3 regions of the Kitasatospora sp. NPDC059827 genome follow, and region 3 is predicted to be linked to each of the others. Evidence: riboswitches for the same ligand, from Rfam matches in the RefSeq annotation. Region 3 holds a riboswitch; each other region holds the start of a gene.

Region 1 (6,226 bases), on a different contig from region 3:
GTCGGGTTGGTGCAGGTCGTCGGCAGGGCGTTGATGGTGCAGACGAAGCCCGGGAAGCGCGGGTGGAAGGAGTACGAGAACCCGGCCCCGGTCAGCGCGGCCAGGCCGTTGGCCGGGTCGCCGGGCGCACAGCCGGTCTGGACGCCGCCGCCGACGGCGGTGAAGTCGACCACGACGGTGACCCCGGTGGTGCCGGTGCAGGCGTCCGCCCGCGCCTGCGGGGCCTGGACGGCGGAGACGCCGAGCAGGCCGGCCGTGAGGGCCGCCGCGGCGGCGATCGACCCGAGCGTACGGCGGACCGGGCGGACCGGGCGGGCCCGGCGGACCGCGGTGAAGGTGTCGGTCATCGGTGAAATCCTCCTGGAGTCGGGCTCGTTCAGCGCGTGGCCGTGGCCGTGGTCGTGTCCGTAACCGTGGCCGGGCAGGCGAGGGTCGGGGCGCCGGGGCGTGCACCGGCGGCGGAGAGCGTGGCCAGCGGAGTGCCCGCGAGGCCGAGGACGGCCTGTGCCGTGGCCCGGGCGCCGTTGCCCGCGTTGAAACCGCTCGCGTCGTAGGCGACGGCACCGCGGACCGCCGGGTCGGCGGAGCAGTCCTGCTGGAACTTGACCAGCCGGCTCCAGCCCTTGAACCCGGCGGCCAGGCGCCCGCCGGAGAACAGCGCCTGGGTGGCCAGGCCGGTGGTGTTGGCGTTGGAGGCGGTCGCCCCCGCGGCCGCGAACCCGCCGTCGCCGTTCTGGTGGGCGGTGAGCCAGCCGAGTCCCGTGTTCGCCTTGGCGGCGCGACCGGTGGCGGCGAGGGCCTGGACGGCGAGCGCGGTGGCGTCGGGGTCGCTGGTGCAGGCGGCCTGGCCGAAGGAGACCGGGAAGCCGCCGTCCGCGCACTGGCTGTTCGCCAGGAAGTCGACCGCCGCCGCCGGGGCGTCACCGGGCGTGCGGTGCAGGGCGATCAGGGCGAGGGACTGGCCGAAGGCGTTGCTGTAGTCGCCCCACTGGGAGCGGTCGGAGAAGCGGCCTCCGGCGGTCTGCAGCGAGCGCAGCCTGGTCGGCAGGTCGACGCCGCCGAAGGCCGTCGGGTCCCCGCCTCGGACCTCGACGGCGAGCAGCAGCTTGGCGGTCGCGCCCGCATAGGCCTCGGTGGTGCCGTCGCCGAGGTAGCCGCTGATGATCTCGGGCTTCGCCAGCCAGGCGGTGGCCTTCGCGGCGGCGTCGTCGGAGCTGCGCGAGGCCGCGAAGGCCAGCACGGCGTCGATGGTCAGGCCCTGGTCGGGGTAGGCGGTCCCGTTGAAGACGGACTCGAAGTGGTCGCCGCCGACGAGCTGGCGGGCCAGCCAGCCGCCCGCGGCGGCGTCGGGGCGGAACGTCGCGGACGAGGTCGGGGCGGCGGGCGCGGCACTCGCGGCGGTGGCCGCCGGGAGCGCGGCGGCAAGGGCGAGGGCGGGTATCGCGAGCAGACCGAGGGTGCGGCGGAGCGCGGGCATGGAGACCTTTCCGGGCCCGCGCGCAGGCGCCCGGAGGGCCTCGGCGACGCACCGGGCAGCCCTCTGAGCTCCGGCCCGCAGACCACGACGGGAGGAGTGGACGACACACCTCCGCCGACGGGTACTCGGGCTCGCCACCGACGCGGGGTCGGAGGCCTACCGTTGCGGGTCAGCGCCGGACTCGAACCGGACTTCCCCCGAGGGCGGAGTCACAACTTGACGGCTCATCATGGCGATACGGAAAAGATCCGGTCAAGGGTTCGAGCGTGACACCACGGTGGCCGGTAGGGGTGAGGAGTGACCCACGCGGCGCACAGCGCCACCACGCGCAGCGGAGCGGCCGGCGTCCGGCGGCCCGGTCAGGCGCCCGGGTGGGCGGCCGCCCAGCCGTGTTCGAGCAGCGCGAAGGCCTCCTCGGCGGCGCGGCGCGGTTCGGCGTGCCGCAGGACGAGGCTGCGGGCCTCCAGGGCGAAGCGGGCCAGGGCGGCGCAGCTGACGTCGTCCTCGGGCGCACCCACCGCCTCGGCGACGGCCCTGGCCAGGGCCGCTTCGTGGCGCGTCCACATGCGGTGGGCGTAGTCGCACAGTGCGGGGGTCTCCTGCACCAGGCGCGTGAAGTCGGCGAACCGCGGGTCGGTGGCGTGGACGGCGAGCTGGGTCTGCTTCCGCAGCATGTGCTCGCGGAGGGCCCGGGGGATCGACGTGCCGGGGGCGCGGTCGCGCACGGCGGCGACGAGTTCTGCTTCCAGTTCGTCGTCCTGGTCGAAGACCAGGGCTTCCTTGCCGGAGAAGTGTTTGAACAGGGTGGTCACCGAGACGTCGGCGTGGTCGGCGACGTCCTTGACGCCGACCTGGTCGTAGCCGCGTTCGAGGAAGAGTTCGAGTGCGGCGTCGGCCAGGGACTGGCGGGTCTGGGCCTTCTTGCGCTCGCGGCGCCCGGTCGGTTCGGTCACCCACCCACCGTACCTCGAAGTGCATTCGCTGCAAAAGTGTAGTCATTGCACTTATTGAGCGAGTGTGGTTTCTTGGTGATGCGCCGGGCCGCCCGGCGACCGACCCACCTCCCGAGGGGCACTTCCATGCACTCTGCTCGTGATCCCCGCATCGCCATCGTCGGCGCCGGCCTCGGCGGCCTCACCTGCGCCCGAGTCCTCCAGCAGCACGGCCGCTCCGTCACCGTCCTCGAACGCGAGGCATCCGCCGCCTCCCGCCCGCAGGGCGGCTCCCTCGACATGCATCCCGGCACCGGGCAGGCCGCGCTCGGTGCGGCGGGGCTCCTCGACCGGTTCCACGCCCTCGCCCGCCCCGAAGGGGACGAGTGGCGCGTGCTCGACTTCGCCACCGCCGCCCTCCTGGCACAGCAGGGGCCGTCCGCCGACGGCGGCCGGCCGGAGATCGACCGAGGCCAGCTGCGCGGTCTGCTCCTGGACTCGCTCACCGAGGACACGGTGCGGTGGGACCGTGCCGTCACCGGCGTCACCCCACTGGCGGACGGCACCTGCCGGCTGCACTACGGCGACGGCACCGCCGAGGACTTCGACCTGGTGGTCGGTGCCGACGGCGCCTGGTCCCGGGTTCGCCCGGCCCTGTCCCCCGCCGTACCCGCCTACACCGGTGTCACCTTCGTCGAGGCCGGATTCGACGACTGCGACACCCGCCATCCCGACCTCGCGCGGCTGGTCGGCAACGGATCGATGCTGGCGAAGGGCGCCGGCAGGTCCTTGGTCGCCCAACGCAACAGCAACGGCCACATCCGCGCCTACATCGCGCTCCGCGCGCCCGAGGACTGGCACGAGGCCGCCGGTGTCGACCTCGGCGACCAACAGGCTGTGCAGGCACACCTGTTGAGGCTGTTCGACGACTGGGACGAGAGCCTGCGCTACCTCCTGCGCAACGGCGACCACGGGTTCGTCCACCGGTCCCTGTTCGTCCTGCCCGCCCCGCACACCTGGGAGCACGTCCCCGGCGTCACACTGCTCGGCGACGCCGCGCACCTGATGCCACCCGTCGGGCTGGGCGCCAACCTCGCCATGCTCGACGGCGCCGATCTCGCCCACGCCCTCGTCGCCGAGTCCGGCGTCGACGACGCCGTCCGCGCCTACGAGAGCGTCATGCTGCCGCGCTCGATCGAGGCCGCGACGGGCAGCGCGCAGGGACTCGACCACCTCGTCCCCGCGGCGTCCTCCTGAAGCACCGTACGGCGGGGCGGCCGGGCGGCGCCGGCTACGGCTACGACGCTCCGCCCGTGGCCAGCGCGGTTCGCGCCAGGCCGCGCAGCCAGGCGTGGGCCTGGTCGGTGTCGTAGCGCTGATGCCACGTCAGATACACCGGTGCCGAGGGCAGTTCGAGCGGGAGGGGAAGCGCGACCAGGCCGAGGTCGGCGACCGCGGACCGAGTGGTGGCCTCGGGAACGGTGATCAGGAGATCGGAGCCGCGCGCGAACTCCACCGCGGCCGCCTCCGTGGGCGCGCTCGCCACCACGCGGCGGGTGAGGCCGAGCCGGGCGAGGGCGTCGTCGAGGGCGTTGCCGAGGTTTCCGCGTCGCGAGACGGTGACGTGCTCGGCGGCGGCGTACCGCTCCGCCGTGACGGTCCCGCCACGGGTGAGGGGGTGCCCCCGCCTCACGACGACGACGAGGCGGGACTCGCCCACGTTCTCGGCGCGGACGTCCGGTGCGCTCGGCCGGTTGGCGTTCGCCTCCAGGTCGACCTCGCCGCGCCGCAACTCCGGGGTGTCGACGCTCGATTCCGCGACGAAGCGCAAGCGCACGCCCGGCGCCTCTTCGCGCACGGCCGCGAGCAGTGCGGGGCCGCTCAGGGCGACCAGGGAGTCGTGCCAGCGGAGCGTGAAGGTGCGCTCCAGCGTTGCCAGATCGAGTTCACGGCTCGGTGCCAGCACGCCCTGAACCTGGTGCAGCAGCTCGTGCACCTGCGCCCGCACCGCGATCGCGTACGGCGTCGGGGTCATCGTGCGGCCGGTGCGCACCAGGATCTGGTCCCCGGTCGTGCGCCGGATCCGGCCCAGACTCCGGCTCATCGCGGGGGCGGTGACATGCAGGCGCGCCGCCGCCCCGGCCACACTGCCCTCCTCCAGCAGCGCGTCGAGCGCGGCGAGCAGGTTCAGATCCAATTGCATGCGAGTCACTCTAGACGTGCTTGACATGCATTTGAAGTCAATCGCCGGGCTGTCTACCGTTGAGGCGAAAGCGCGGGAAGCAAAGCGCAGTTCGGCCCTCGACCGGCCTCAACACCCCTCCCCAGACAGGAGTACCACCATGTCCGAAACGCCTCGGACCACCGACGTCGCCTCCTCGGACGCCGACCTGCTCGCCCGCACCGCGAACGCCGTACGCGAGGCGGGTTCGGCGCTGCGCGAGCGCTTCGGCGAGGTGGTCCACCACCGGACCCGCGAAGAGCTGATGCACGCGCTCGCCGCCAACGACGACACGGCCCTCGACATCCTGCGCCCCCGGCTCACGCACCTGCGCCCGGACGCCGGCTGGGTGGAGGACGAGCTGGACGGCGGGGCGCTGCCGCCCGGCGAGTGGTGGGTCGTGGATCCGGCCGAAGGCAACGTCAACCACCTGCACGCCCTGCCGGAGTGGGCGGTGACCGCCACCCTCGTCCGCGACAACCGGCCGGTGCTCACCGTGGTCCACCTGCCGCTGACCGGCGAGACCTACACCGCGCTCACCGGCGCGGGAGCCCACCTCGACGGACGGCCGCTCCACGTCTCCCCCACCGCGGACCTCGGCCTGGGCATCGTGGCCACCAGCCAGGCCCGGCCGGACGAGGACGAGAAGGTCGTACGGCGCGTCGGCTCCTCGATCACCGCGATGCTCTTCGACGCGCTCGTCGTCCGCACCGCCGTGCCCGCGACCCTGCACCTGGCGAACGTGGCCGCCGGCCGCATCGACGCCTTCTGGCAGTTCGCCGGCGCCCGCGCGGACCTGCTGCCCGGGGCACTGCTCGTCACCGAAGCGGGCGGACGGATCTCCGACGCCGAGGGCCGCCCCTGGACCCCGCAGAGCGGGAGCTTCCTGGCCGCCGCGCCCGGAATCCACGCCGAGGCCGTCGCCACGCTCTCCCACTGACCCGCTGACCCGCTGACCCGCACCACTACGCACCAACTACCGCACGCACGGAAGGACCACATCATCATGACCACGATCGCCGTTCTCGGAAACGGCCGCGTCGGCGGCAACCTGGCCGCCGCCCTCACCCGGGCCGGGCACCAGGTGGCCGTGGCGGACCGCACGCCGGGCGCCGCCGCCGAAGCCGCCCGGACAGCCGGGATCGTCATCAACGCCACCCCGGGCGCCGGCTCGCTTGACCGGCTCGTCGCCCTGCGCGAGGAACTGCGCGGCACGATCCTCGTCGACGTCTCCAACGCCACCACCGACGGGCCGGACGGACTGCCCGCCGACCTGCTCTACCCCGGATCGAGCCTCGCCGAGCAACTCCAGGAAGCACTCCCCGAAACGCGCGTCGTCAAGACCCTCAACACCATGCTCTTCCCGGTGATGACCGCGCCGGCCACGCTCACCCACCCCCCGACCGCGTTCCTCTCCGGCGAGGACCCGCAGGCCAAGCAGACCGTCGGCGAACTGCTCACCGACCTCGGCTGGCACCAGGAATGGATCACCGACCTCGGCGGAATCCGGACCGCCCGCGCCACCGAGGCCGCCATCCTCTTCGTCCCGCACGTCATCCGCTCCAGCGGATTCACACCCTTCGCGATCTCGATCGC
Region 2 (6,226 bases), on a different contig from region 3:
CGCGGTCGGGCACCACGGTGACGGTGGGCATCCCCGCCCCCTGCACCCGGGCCACGACGGACGGCCAGCGGTCATGACTGATCTGTATCGGTCCGAACGGGCCGTCGATCACACGTTGTTGGAGCTTGGACATGCCTGGGCTACCCCCGTACGCCTGGAACCGAGAACAGCGGGGCTGCCGTGACGGCAGCCCCGCTGTGTCCCGCTGTTTGAGCCGAAGGATATTCGACTTAGAAGTCGTCGTCGAAGGAGACCGAGCCCTCGACCGCGACCTGATACGCCGACACGCGGCGCTCGAAGAAGTTGGTCAGCTCCTGGACGTTCTGGAGCTCCATGAAGCCGAACGGGTTGGTCGACCCGTACCGGATCGGCATCCCGAGCCGTGCGAGGCGCTGGTCCGCGACGGCCTGGAGGTACTCGCGCATCGAGGCGGTGTTCATGCCGGGCAGGCCGTCGCCGCACAGGTCCTGGGCGAACTGGAGCTCGGCCTCGACGGCCTCCTCCAGCATCTCGGTGACCTGCTTGGCCATCTCGTCGTCGAAGAGGTCGGGCTCCTCCTCGCGGACGGTGTCGACCACGGAGAACGCGAAGTCCATGTGCATGGACTCGTCGCGGAACACCCAGTTGGTGCCGGTGGCCAGGCCGTGCAGTAGACCGCGCGACCGGAACCAGTACACGTACGCGAAGGCGCCGTAGAAGAACAGGCCCTCGACGCAGGCCGCGAAGCAGATCAGGTTCAGGAGGAACGCGCGGCGGTCCTCCTTGGTCTGCAGCGAGTCGATGTGGTCGACCGCGTTCATGTACTTGAAGCAGAACTGGGCCTTCTGGTGGATGGAGGGGATGTTCTCCACCGCGGCGAAGGCCGCGTTGCGGTCCTCCGGATCCGGAAGGTAGGTGTCCAGCAGCGTCAGGTAGAACTGGACGTGCACGGCCTCCTCGAACAGCTGGCGCGACAGGTAGAGCCGCGCCTCCGGGGAGTTGATGTGCTTGTAGAGGCTCAGCACCACGTTGTTCGCGACGATCGAGTCACCGGTCGCGAAGAACGCCACCAGGCGGCCGATCATGTGGCGCTCGCCCTCACTCAGCTTCGCCAGGTCGGCGACGTCCGAGTGCAGGTCCACCTCCTCGACGGTCCAGGTGTTCTTGATCGCGTCGCGGTACCGGTCGTAGAACGACGGGTAGCGCATCGGGCGCAGGGTCAGCTCGAAGCCGGGGTCGAGCAGCATCTTCTGGCGATCGTCGGACATTACTGGCAGGCCTCGCAGGACTCGGGGTTCTCCAGGGAGCAGGCCAGTGCGGCCTCTTCCTCGGGGGTGAGGGTCGGGGTGTTCACCGGCACCGGCGTACCAGCGGCGGTGCGGGCGGCACCCGAGGCGGCCTGGGCGATCCGGGTCGCGGGGCGCGAGCGCAGGTAGTAGGTGGTCTTGAGACCGACCTTCCACGCGTAGGCGTACATCGAGCTGAGCTTGCCGATGGTCGGCGCCGCCATGAACAGGTTCAGCGACTGGCTCTGGTCCAGGTACGGCATGCGGGCCGCGGCCAGGTCGATCAGGGCGCGCTGCGGCAGCTCCCACGCGGTGCGGTACAGCGACCGGACCTGCTCCGGCAGCCAACCGAGCTCCTGGACGGAGCCGTTGGCGTCGCGCAGGGCGTCGCGGGTCTGCTGGTCCCAGACGCCGAGCTCCTTGAGCTCGCGCACCAGGTACGGGTTGACCTGGAGGAACTCGCCCGAGAGGGTCTCGCGCTTGAACAGGTTGGACACCTGCGGCTCGATGCACTCGTAGACGCCGGCGATGGAGGCGATGGTCGCGGTCGGGGCGATCGCGAGCAGCAGCGAGTTGCGCAGGCCGGTCTCGGCGATGCGGGCGCGCAGCGCCGTCCAGCGGTCGGTCCACTCCGGGGCGGCGCTCGGGAAGTGGTCGATGTGCAGTTCGCCGCGGGCGGCGCGGGTCTCGCCGTAGGCCTCGTGGCGGCCGAGCTGCTCGGCCAGGTCGGCGGAGCGCTCGTAGGCGGTGAGCATGATGCGCTCGGCGATCAGCGTGGACAGCCGGGCGGCCTCGGCGGAGTCGAAGTCGATCCGCAGCTTGAAGAAGACGTCCTGGAGGCCCATCACGCCGAGGCCGACCGGCCGCCAGCGGGAGTTGGAGGTGCCGGCCTCGGTGGTCGGGTAGAAGTTGATGTCCACCACGCGGTCGAGGAAGGTCACGGCGGTGCGGACGGTGGCGTCGAGGCGCTCCCAGTCCATGGCGCCGAGCAGGTCCTCGACGGACGCGCCCTCGGCCACGTGCGCGCCGAGGTTGACCGAGCCCAGGTTGCAGACGGCGGTCTCGGAGTCGTCCGTGACCTCCAGGATCTCGGTGCACAGGTTGGAGGAGTGCACCGTGCGGCCGGGCAGCGCGGTCTGGTTGGCGGCGCGGTTGGAGGCGTCCTTGAAGGTCATCCAGCCGTTGCCGGTCTGCGCGAGGGTGCGCATCATGCGGGCGTAGAGGGTCTGCGCCGGGATGGTGCGGACGGCCTTGCCGGCCAGCTCGGCCTTGAGGTAGGCCTCGTCGAAGTCGGCGCCCCACAGGTCGACCAGCTCGGGGACGTCGGCGGGGGAGAACAGCGACCAGTCGGCGTTGGCGTTCACGCGGCGCATGAACTCGTCCGGGATCCAGTGGGCCAGGTTGAGGTTGTGCGTGCGGCGCGCCTCCTCACCGGTGTTGTCGCGGAGCTCCAGGAACTCCTCGATGTCGGCGTGCCAGGTCTCCAGGTAGACGCAGGCCGCGCCCTTGCGGCGGCCGCCCTGGTTGACGGCGGCGACCGAGGAGTCGAGGGTGCGCAGGAACGGGACGATGCCGTTGGACTTGCCGTTGGTGCCGCGGATCAGGCTGCCGCGCGAGCGGATGCGCGAGTAGGACAGGCCGATGCCGCCGGCGTGCTTGGAGAGGCGGGCGATCTGCGCGTAGCGGTTGTAGATCGAGTCCAGGTTGTCCAGCGGCGAGTCCAGCAGGTAGCAGCTGGACATCTGCGGGTGCCGGGTGCCGGAGTTGAAGAGCGTCGGCGAGGAGGTCAGGTACTCCAGGCGGCTCATCAGGCCGTACAGCTCGGACACCTCGCGCACCGACTGCTCGGAGTCGCCGACCGCCAGGCCGCAGGCGACGCGGAGCAGGAAGTGCTGCGGGGTCTCGATCACCTTGCGGGTGATCGGGTGGCGCAGCAGGTAGCGGGACTGGACGGTGCGCAGGCCGAAGTACTCGAAGCGGTCGTCGCCCTTGGCGTCGACGAGCGCGTTCAGGGCGTCGGCGTGCTTGGCGACGAAGGCCGCGGTGGTGTCGCCGATCAGGCCCTCGGCGTGGCCGACGGCGATCGAGGCGGAGAAGGAGGTCGAGCCCTGGCTGTTCGCCTCGTCGACGATCTCCAGGGCGAGCAGGCGGGCGGCCAGCTTCGAGTACTGGGGGTCCTCGGCGATCATCGACGCGGCGGCGTCCACGGCCAGACCGCGCAGCTCGGCGAAGTCCGAGCCGGCGTGGCGGCCGCGCAGCGCGGCGGCGGCGACATGGCCGGGGTCGACCTCGGTGAGGTCGGCGCTGCGGTCGGTGAGCAGCCGCAGGAGAGCACCGCCGGGGTCGGAGACCGTCGGGTCGGTGAAGGCGGTACCGGAGCCCTGGGCGGGCAGGGTGACTGAGGCAGCGGTGGTCAAGGCGCTCTCTCCTGGCGGCGATCGTGCGGCGGTGATCGGGGTCACCCGGGCCGATCTGGGCAGGGGAGCACGGCGCGAACGCAAAAAGCGTCGCGCGAGGTGTCTCCCCGGCCCGCCCGCGAGGCCCGGAGGGGTGGTGCTGGTGCTTGGCGCGGCCTCTGCGGGAGGGCCGTGGCGCACGCTGTTCGGCAGGTACTCGGACTCGCGGTACGGCTGCTGGAGCCGCCCGCACACCGCTGCGGGGCAGTCCCGGATTCCCACCGGGTTCCCCTGCATCGACAGCAGAAGCGAGCATACATGTAGTGGTGTCTCCTCGATGCGACACCACATGTAGTACGGCGTGGTGTGTTGTCGCGATGACGGGTTGTGCCCGGGCCGGTGGCGGTTCGTGGGCGTCCGAGGCCCGGAACCACGCTCCGGACGTGTCGCGGCCGCCCGCCGGACACCCCGGATCCGGGTGCCGGACACCCGGGCCCGGCGCGTCGGGCGTCCTGGTTTCGATACGGAACGGTCACCGGGCCGAGGGACGGTGCGGGTGATGCCCTACGATCTGGGCGCATGAGCGACGGAACTGGTGTACCTGGGCACGGGCCGCAGGGGACGCCTCCCGCCGGGCCGGGGGGCGCACAGAATCAGCAGCCGGTGGGGCCGGGTCCGGTGCCGCCGCCGGGCGGTGGTTTCGGCCCGCCGCCGGCCTCGTACGGACCGGTGGCGCCGGCGGCGCAGCCGTTCTCCCAGCCCGTCCCGCCGGTGCCCCAGCCGGCGCCCCAGCCGGTTCAGCCGCCGGCTGCGCAGCCGCAGTGGCAGCAGGCCCCGCAGCAGCCGGGTCCCCCGCAGCAGCCGGGTCCCCCGCAGCAGGCGGTTCCCGCACAGCAGCCGGTCGCGCCGCAGCGGCCGGTGCCGCCGCAGCGCGTCGAGCCGGACTGGGCGGCGCTGGCGGACCGCAACGAGGCCGACGGCAGGCGCAAGCGCCGGGTGAGGATCATCGGCGGCGCGGTGGCCGTCGTCCTGGTGGGTGGTCTGGCCGCGGGCGGCGTGCTGCTGTTCGGCAAGAAGGACGACCCGGCCAAGCCCGGTGGCGGTGCGGTCGCGTCCGCGTCCGTCTCGGGCAAGCCGACCCCCGGCCCGTCGAACGGCGGCCCGTCGACCCCCGGACCGTCGAACGGCGGTGCGACCGCGGGAGGGCAGCCGGACGACCCGTCGAAGCCGATCTGGGAGGTCGCCACCGACCCGGCGCCGCAGGACGCGGGGGCGCTGTTCTCCGCGCTGCAGGTGACGGTCAACGGCGTGTCCTGGAACCGGACCGTGGTCGCGCTGGACCAGCCCTGCTGGGACGGCAACTCCACCACCGGCGGGCTCGGCAAGGTCCTCGGCGACCAGGGCTGCCAGAAGGTGCTCCGGGCGACGTACGTCTCCGGCGACAGCGCGGTGACCGTCGGCGTCGCGGTCTTCGACCACAGGATCCAGGCCGAGACGGCGATGAAGAACTACGCCGGGCAGCTCAAGGGCCTGCCCGCGCCGGGCGCCCCGGCGTTCTGCGCCAACCCCGGCTGCACCGGCACGCACAGCAGCCTGGGCCGGTACGCCTACTTCACCGTCGAGGGCTCGGCGAAGGGCGGCAACGCCCCTGACGCCGCCGCGACCGCGGCGTCCGCCGGGTTCGCCGAGCACGTGAAGGGCCAGCTGCTCCAGCGGGCCAAGGCGGCGGGCTCGGCCACGCCGGGCTCGCAGGGCACTCCGGCGGCCGCCGCGACCGGCTGACCCGCGGTGACACCCCGGTCCCGGCGGACCCGTTCGCCGGGACCGGGGGAGTGTGGCAGGCTCTCGTCGGAGTCATTCGTACGCGTGTTCCGGTTGCGTCCGCGGGGGTCGGCGCCGGCGAGAAACCGGAGGAGCGGTCGTGGCCCTGCCCAGAGTCCTGCGCGGTAGGCCGGCCGTGCTGGCCGCGGCCGGCATCGTGGTCGCCGCCGGCAGTCTCGTGCTGCTGGACCGCGACGACCGGACCGACGTCGGACCGCCCGTCCGGGTGCCGGTGTCGGTCGGCGCCCCCGGCCGCACCCTGCCGCCGGACGTGGGCCGGGACCTGCTGGCCCGGGACCCGCAGGCCTCGCCGAACGCCCGTGCCGTCCAGCAGTTCCTCGCGGACCTGGAGGCCCAGGCCCGCACCGGGCACAGCGGCGGCACGGTGATCGGCCAGCACGTCGAGGCGCACAACGAGCGCAACAACCCCGAGTACGGCGACTACCGGGGCACCAAGCAGGTCGGTTACTACTACAAGAAGGCCGCCGACATCACCGGCCGGCTGCCCGGCTTCATGGAGACCGACCTCGGCCCCGGCTACGGCCAGAACGCCTGGGGCGTCGGCAACCCGCGCTCCTACTCGGCCGGCCGCTGGCCCACCTGCCGCACCGGCTGGCAGTACACCGACGACGCCGTCGACCTGATGACCGCCGTCTGGTCCGGCCACCCGCGCGCCGACGACGGCACCTACGACGCCTCCGGCGTCCAGCAGAACTGCGACGGCAGCACCACCGAACTCCCGGA
Region 3 (6,226 bases):
GCGCTCGGAGGCCCGACGGCCGACGACCAGGACGGCGGCCCCGGCGGCGGCGGCCGCCACGACGGCTGCGGTTCCCCAACGCATATCGATCCCCGCTCTGTTCACGGACCCGGACGGTGTTCGAGGACCAGTCCACAAGGGGGCAGGCGGGGCGGCCACTGGGCGGGGCCGTCTGGGGGTCCCGCTGCGCGGGGCTTTGGTTGGGGGTGGGCTCTCGGGAGGGTGGGTTGGTCCGGGGGCGGTTCCGGGGGTGGGCGCTCCGGGGGCTGGGTGATTTTCCGACCGCCGACCCTGATCGCACGGGGTGCTCGCCGTGGGCGGTCTGAAAATCACCCGTTACGCCCCTCTCCGCACCCACCCCCTCCACCGCCCCCTCCCGCAGCGCGTCCCTCTCGCCTTGGACGGGTGAGGGGGTGGGGAGGGGGTGCGGTGGGTGGGGTGGTGCGGGTTCTTGGTGCGGGCGCGCGGGCTTTGCCCTGCGCGCCCGTGGGTGGGGCGCCGCTCTGTGGGCTCCGCTTGGGGGTGGTCAGACGGGGATGGTGGGGTGGTGGGTGCTGAGGAGGTGCCAGAAGCGGGGGGTGAGGGGTGGGGTGGGGGTGGTGGGTTGGGTGGTGGTGCCCCAGTGGGAGGGGATGTGGTGTTCCTGGTGGAGGACGGGGAGGACGGCGGCGAGGTCGGGTTCGGGGACGGGGACGAGGCGGGCGATCGGGCGGAGGTGGGGTTGCCAGCGGCCGGCCACGCATTGGCGGAGCAGGGCGTCGAGGGCCTCGCGGCGGCCGGTGGCCTCGACGAGTTCGGTGAGGCGCAGGCCGAGGACCTGGGCGAGGGCGTGGGTCTGGTCCGGGTCGCCGTCCCAGTCGCCGGTCAGTTCGGCCTGGCGGTAGGTGGGCAGGGGGATGCCGACCCGTTCGGCGACGGTTTCCGGGGGGAGTTCCCGGGCGAGGCGGTGGTCGCGCAGGCTCGCCGGGCGGCCGGGCATCAGGGCGGCGGCCGGGCACCAGAGGGCGCGGGCCAGGGCGATGAATTCGGTCTCGCCGGGGCGCAGCACGCCGTCCTCCCAGGCGAGGACGTGGCCGGGCAGCAGTCGGACGCCGTGTGCGGCCATGCCCTCGGCGACCTGCTCGGGGGTCAGCCCGAGGCCGGTTCGATGGGCCCGGGCGGCCTCCGGCGAGAACGGCACCGGGGCGGGGGCGGCGACGGGGGGCTTTCTGCGGCGCATGGCCGAACCGTAGGCGTGGCCTGCGGCGCGGCCCCAGCCGCCGAACGCACGAAGCGGGGGCTCCGGGCTCTTGGTGGCGCTGGGCGATCGCACAGGGCGGGGGCGGCTGCGTCGTGTGACCAACCCCTCCGTGACCTCGGTTGACTCCCGGTTCGGGCGCGTGATGGGATCCTGGGGCCAAACGGAGGCATGGAGAGGAAGCCGGTGCGAGTCCGGCGCGGTCCCGCCACTGTCACCGGGGAGCACGCTCGGAAAGTGCCACGGCGGACCGTCAGGGGCCGTTGGAAGGCCCGGGGGTGCGTCGGACCCGGAAGCCAGGAGACTCTCGCCCCCGGTACGTCGATCCAGGGCGCGGACCCTGAGTGAGGACACCCACGCGATGCAGGCTGCCCCGCCCGGTTGGATCCCCGGCTTTTCGATGTTGTGCGCCCGCTGACCCGGGCCGCGGCCTTCGCACTGGGCGCCGTCGCGGGCTACGCCGCCGACGCCAGGTACGCCGACCCGCGCCGCGGCCACCCCGTCGCCCTGTTCGGTACGGCTGCGGGGCGGCTGGAGCGGCGGCTGTGGCGCGACGACCGGGCGGCCGGTGCCGGGTACACCGCGGTGTGCGTGGGCGCGGTCGCGGCCGGCGCGCTCGCCCTGGACCGTACGGTCGGGCGCCGTCCGGTGGGCCGGGCCGCGTTGGCGGCGGCGGCGACCTGGACGGTGCTCGGCGGCACCTCGCTGACCCGGGAGGCCCGCACCATCGGACGCTCGCTGGCCGCGGGCGACCTGACGGCGGCCCGGGAGCGGCTGCCGCACCTGTGCGGGCGGGATCCGAGCGCGCTGGACGGGCAGCAGATCGCCCGGGCCGTGGTCGAGTCGGTGGCGGAGAACACGGCGGATGCCGTGGTGAACGCACTGGCCTGGGGCGCCCTGGCGGGCACGCCGGGGCTGCTGGCGTTCCGCGCGGTGAACACCCTGGACGCCATGGTGGGCCACCGTTCGCCCCGCTACGCCCGGTTCGGCTGGGCCTCGGCCCGGCTGGACGACGTGGCGGGCTGGCCGGGTGCCCGGCTGACGGCCCTGCTGACGGTGGCCGCCGCGCCCGAGCCCCGGACCGCCTGGCGGGTCTGGCGCCGGGACGGCTCCGCGCACCCGAGCCCGAACGCGGGCCAGGCCGAGTCGGCTTTCGCGGGGGCGGTCGGGGTCCGGCTGGGCGGGACCTTGCAGTACGGGGAGCGGGTGGAGCACCGGCCCGTCCTGGGTGCGGAGTTGCGGCCGGTGACGGTGGACGACATCGAGCGGGCCTGCGCGCTGTCCCGGCGGGTGGGCGCGCTGGCGCTGGGTACGACGGTCGCGGGGCACGTCCTGCTGCGGATGCTGATGAGGAAGAAGGGTGGGGCATGACCAACGCACTGCTGGTCGCGGGGACGACCTCGGACGCGGGCAAGAGCGTGGTGACGGCCGGGATCTGCCGTTGGCTGGCCCGCCAGGGCGTGCGGGTGGCGCCGTTCAAGGCGCAGAACATGTCGCTGAACTCCTTCGTCACCGCCGACGGGGCCGAGATCGGCCGCGCCCAGGCGATGCAGGCGCAGGCCGCCCGGGTGGAGCCGGAGGCGGCGATGAACCCGGTGCTGCTCAAGCCGGGCGCGGACGGCCGCAGCCAGGTGGTGCTGCTGGGCAGGCCGGTGGCCGAGGTGGGCGCGCTGGACTACCGGGAGCGCAAGCCCGTCCTGCTGGAGCGCGCGCTGGAGTGCCTGGCCGATCTGCGCGCCCGCTACGACGTGGTGGTGTGCGAGGGCGCCGGCTCCCCCGCCGAGATCAACCTGCGCGACCGGGACATCGCCAACATGGGCCTGGCCACGGCCGCCGCGCTGCCGGTGGTGGTGGTCGGGGACATCGACCGCGGCGGGGTGTTCGCGGCGATGTACGGGACGCTGGCGCTGCTGTCGGCGGAGGACCAGCGGCACGTGGCCGGCTGGTTCGTCAACAAGTTCCGCGGTGACGCCCGGCTGCTGGCGCCCGGGCTGGAGATGCTGCACGAGCTGACCGGCCGTCCGGTGCTGGGCACGCTGCCGATGCTGCCGGGCCTGTGGCTGGACGCCGAGGACTCGCTGGACCTGTCCACCGTGGTGGACCGGGTGGACGGGCGCGGGCCGCTGGGGGCGGACGTGCTGCGGGTCGCCGTGGTGCGCTTCCCGCGCTTGTCGAACTTCACCGACCTGGACGCGCTGGCCCAGGAGCCGGGCGTGCTGGTGCGCTGGGCGACCCGGCCGGAGGAGCTGGCCGACGCCGACCTGGTGGTACTGCCCGGCACCCGGGCGACCGTGGCGGACCTCGCCTGGCTGCGCGAGCGCGGCCTGGAGTCGGCGTTGAAGGCGCGGGCGGCGGCCGGGCTGCCGGTGCTCGGGGTGTGCGGCGGCTACCAGATGCTGGCGCACTCGATCGAGGACGAGGTCGAGTCGAAGGCCGGTGTGGTCGACGGGCTCGGGCTGCTGCCGACCCGGGTGCGCTTCGGCGTCGAGAAGGTGCTGGCGCGGCCGGTCGGCGAGGCGTACGGGCAGCGGGTGGAGGGGTACGAGATCCATCACGGGGTGGTGGCCGTCGAGGGGGGCGTTCCCTTCCTGGACGGTTGCCGGGTCGGCTCGGTCTGGGGCACCACCTGGCACGGCGCGCTGGAGAACGACGGCTTCCGCCGTGAACTCCTGCGCGAGGTCGCCGACTTGGCCGGCCGGGCGTTCGTAGCAGCGCCGGACACCTCGTTCGCCGTGGCGCGCGAGGCCCGGTTGGACCGGCTGGGCGACCTGATCGAGGAGCACGCGGACACCGACGCGTTGTGGAAGCTGATCGAGGGCGGGGTGCCGGCGGCCGGATCGCTGCCGTTCCTCCTGCCCGGAGCACCTGGGAGTGACGCATGAGTGAGGTCCGCTATCCGTTCACCGCGATCGTCGGGATGGCCGACCTGCGGCTCGGGCTGCTGCTGAACGCGGTCTCCCCGGCCGTGGGCGGCGTGCTGGTGCGCGGCGAGAAGGGCACCGCCAAGTCGACCATGGTGCGCGCGCTGGCCGGGCTGCTGCCCGCCATCGCCGTCGTGGACGGCTGCCGGTTCGCCTGCGACCCGGCCGGGCCGGACCCGCAGTGCCCGGACGGCCCGCACGCCACGTTCGGGAGTCACGAACGGCCGTCCCAGCTGGTCGAGTTGCCGGTCGGCGTGGCCGAGGACCGGATCGTCGGCTCGCTCGACCTGGAGCGCGCGCTGGCCGAGGGCGTCAAGGCGTACGAGCCCGGCCTGCTCGCCAAGGCGCACCGCGGGGTGCTGTACATCGACGAGGTGAACCTGCTCCAGGACCACGTGGTGGACCTGCTGCTGGACGCCGCCGCGATGGGCCGCTCCTACGTCGAGCGCGAGGGCGTGTCGGTGCGGCACGCGGCGCGGTTCCTGCTGGTCGGCACCATGAACCCGGAGGAGGGCGAGCTGCGGCCGCAGCTGCTCGACCGCTTCGGCCTGACCGTCGAGATCGCCGCCACCCGGGAGCCGGCCGAGCGCGCCGAGGTGGTCCGGCGCCGCCTCGCCTACGACGCCGATCCGGCCGGTTTCGCCGACCGGTTCGCGGCGGAGGAGCGGGAGCTGGCCGAACACATCACCGCGGCCCGGGAGTTGCTCCCGAAGGTCGAGCTGACGGATGTGGCGCTGCGTCAGATCACGGCGGTGTGCGCCGCGTTCGAGGTGGACGGGCTGCGCGCGGACATCGTGATGGCCCGCACCGCGGTCGCGCTGGCCGCCTGGGCCGGGCGGACGGAGGTGCTGGAGGAGGACGTCCGCAAGGCCGCCCAGCTGGCCCTGCCGCACCGGCGCCGCCGCAACCCCTTCGACGCCCCGGGGTTGGACGAGGAGCAGCTGGACCGCACGCTGGAGGAGCACGCCCGGCCGGAGGAGCCGGAGGGCGATGGGCCGGAGCCCGAGGGCGATGGGCCGGAGCCCGAGGGCGACGGCCCGGACGGCGGTGGTGACGGTGGCCCGGGTGACGGCGGCCCCGACGGCGGCCCCGACGGCGGCGGTGCGCCCGAGCCGGCCGACGGCGCGGCCCCGGAGCCCGCGGCCACGGACACCGAGCTGCCCGAGCCGCAGCCCGTACCGGCCCAACACCCCTCCCCCGCCCGGGAGTCGGCGCCGGTCGCGGCCGGGGACCCGTACCGGACGCGGCTGTTCACCGTGCAGGGCACCGGCCACGGCGCCCAGGGCCGGCGCTCCCCCGCCGAGACCACCGGCGGGCACACCGTCCGGGCCCGCCGCCCGCAGGGCGCGCTCAGCCGGCTGCACCTGACCGCGACCCTCCAGGCCGCCGCACCGCACCAGGTGGCGCGCGGGCGGGCCGGCCGGGCGCTGGTGCTGCACAAGGACGACTTCCGCGAGCAGGTGCGCCAGGGGCGGGAGTCCAACCTGGTGCTGTTCGTGGTGGACGCCTCCGGCTCGATGGCCGCCCGGCAGCGGATGACCGCCGTCAAGGGCGCGGTGCTGTCGCTGCTGATGGACGCCTACCAGCGCCGGGACAAGATCGGCATGATCACCTTCCGCGGCGCGGACGCCGAACTGGCGCTGCCGCCCACCTCCTCGGTGGAGGTCGGCGCCGCCCGGCTGGAGACCCTGCCCACCGGCGGGCGCACCCCGCTGGCGGCCGGCCTGCTGCGCGCCCACGAGGTGCTGCGGGTCGAGCGGCTGCGCGACCCGAACCGGCGCCCGCTGCTGGTCGTGGTGACCGACGGCCGGGCCACCGGCGGGCGGGACGCGCTGGCCCGCTCCCAGCGGGCGGCCACCCTGTTCGCCGCCCAGGGCACCGCGAGCGTGGTGCTGGACTGCGAGTCCGGGCCGGTCCGGCTGGGCCTGGCCCGCACCCTGGCCGGGCTGCTCGGCGGCAGCGCCGTCAGCCTGGACGAGCTGCGCGCGGAGGGCGTGGCCTCGCTCGTCCGCGCGAACCGACCCGTCTCCACCTCGATCCGAAAGGCGGCCTGAGCCGACATGCCCAA

The links. Region 3 has a riboswitch for cobalamin ahead of ACFV8H_RS02995 (cobalamin biosynthesis protein). Riboswitches for the same ligand answer to the same signal wherever they lie in the genome.
Region 1: another riboswitch for cobalamin. It lies ahead of ACFV8H_RS11360 (peptidase); the one in region 3 lies ahead of ACFV8H_RS02995 (cobalamin biosynthesis protein).
Region 2: another riboswitch for cobalamin. It lies ahead of ACFV8H_RS25010 (ribonucleoside-diphosphate reductase subunit alpha); the one in region 3 lies ahead of ACFV8H_RS02995 (cobalamin biosynthesis protein).

What each region holds. Positions count from the first base shown of each region.
Region 1 is NZ_JBHWIV010000013.1:91,269-97,494, reverse strand. Features, by position in the region: gene ACFV8H_RS11365 (flagellar hook-length control protein FliK) at 1-347, opposite strand, end outside; gene ACFV8H_RS11360 (peptidase) at 377-1,477, opposite strand; cobalamin riboswitch at 1,576-1,716, opposite strand; gene ACFV8H_RS11355 (TetR/AcrR family transcriptional regulator) at 1,837-2,430, opposite strand; gene ACFV8H_RS11350 (FAD-dependent oxidoreductase) at 2,557-3,666, shown strand; gene ACFV8H_RS11345 (LysR family transcriptional regulator) at 3,707-4,612, opposite strand; gene ACFV8H_RS11340 (inositol monophosphatase family protein) at 4,752-5,570, shown strand; gene ACFV8H_RS11335 (NADPH-dependent F420 reductase) at 5,637-6,226, shown strand, end outside.
Region 2 is NZ_JBHWIV010000043.1:17,742-23,967, forward strand. Features, by position in the region: gene ACFV8H_RS25000 (hypothetical protein) at 1-133, opposite strand, end outside; gene ACFV8H_RS25005 (ribonucleotide-diphosphate reductase subunit beta) at 231-1,247, opposite strand; gene ACFV8H_RS25010 (ribonucleoside-diphosphate reductase subunit alpha) at 1,247-3,658, opposite strand; cobalamin riboswitch at 3,852-3,984, opposite strand; gene ACFV8H_RS25015 (Fis family transcriptional regulator) at 4,325-5,443, shown strand; gene ACFV8H_RS25020 (glycoside hydrolase family 26 protein) at 5,583-6,226, shown strand, end outside.
Region 3 is NZ_JBHWIV010000003.1:133,495-139,720, reverse strand. Features, by position in the region: gene ACFV8H_RS03005 (alpha/beta hydrolase family protein) at 1-84, opposite strand, end outside; gene ACFV8H_RS03000 (transcriptional regulator) at 527-1,219, opposite strand; cobalamin riboswitch at 1,413-1,544, shown strand; gene ACFV8H_RS02995 (cobalamin biosynthesis protein) at 1,643-2,608, shown strand; gene ACFV8H_RS02990 (cobyric acid synthase) at 2,605-4,119, shown strand; gene ACFV8H_RS02985 (putative cobaltochelatase) at 4,116-6,212, shown strand; gene cobO (cob(I)yrinic acid a,c-diamide adenosyltransferase) at 6,219-6,226, shown strand, end outside.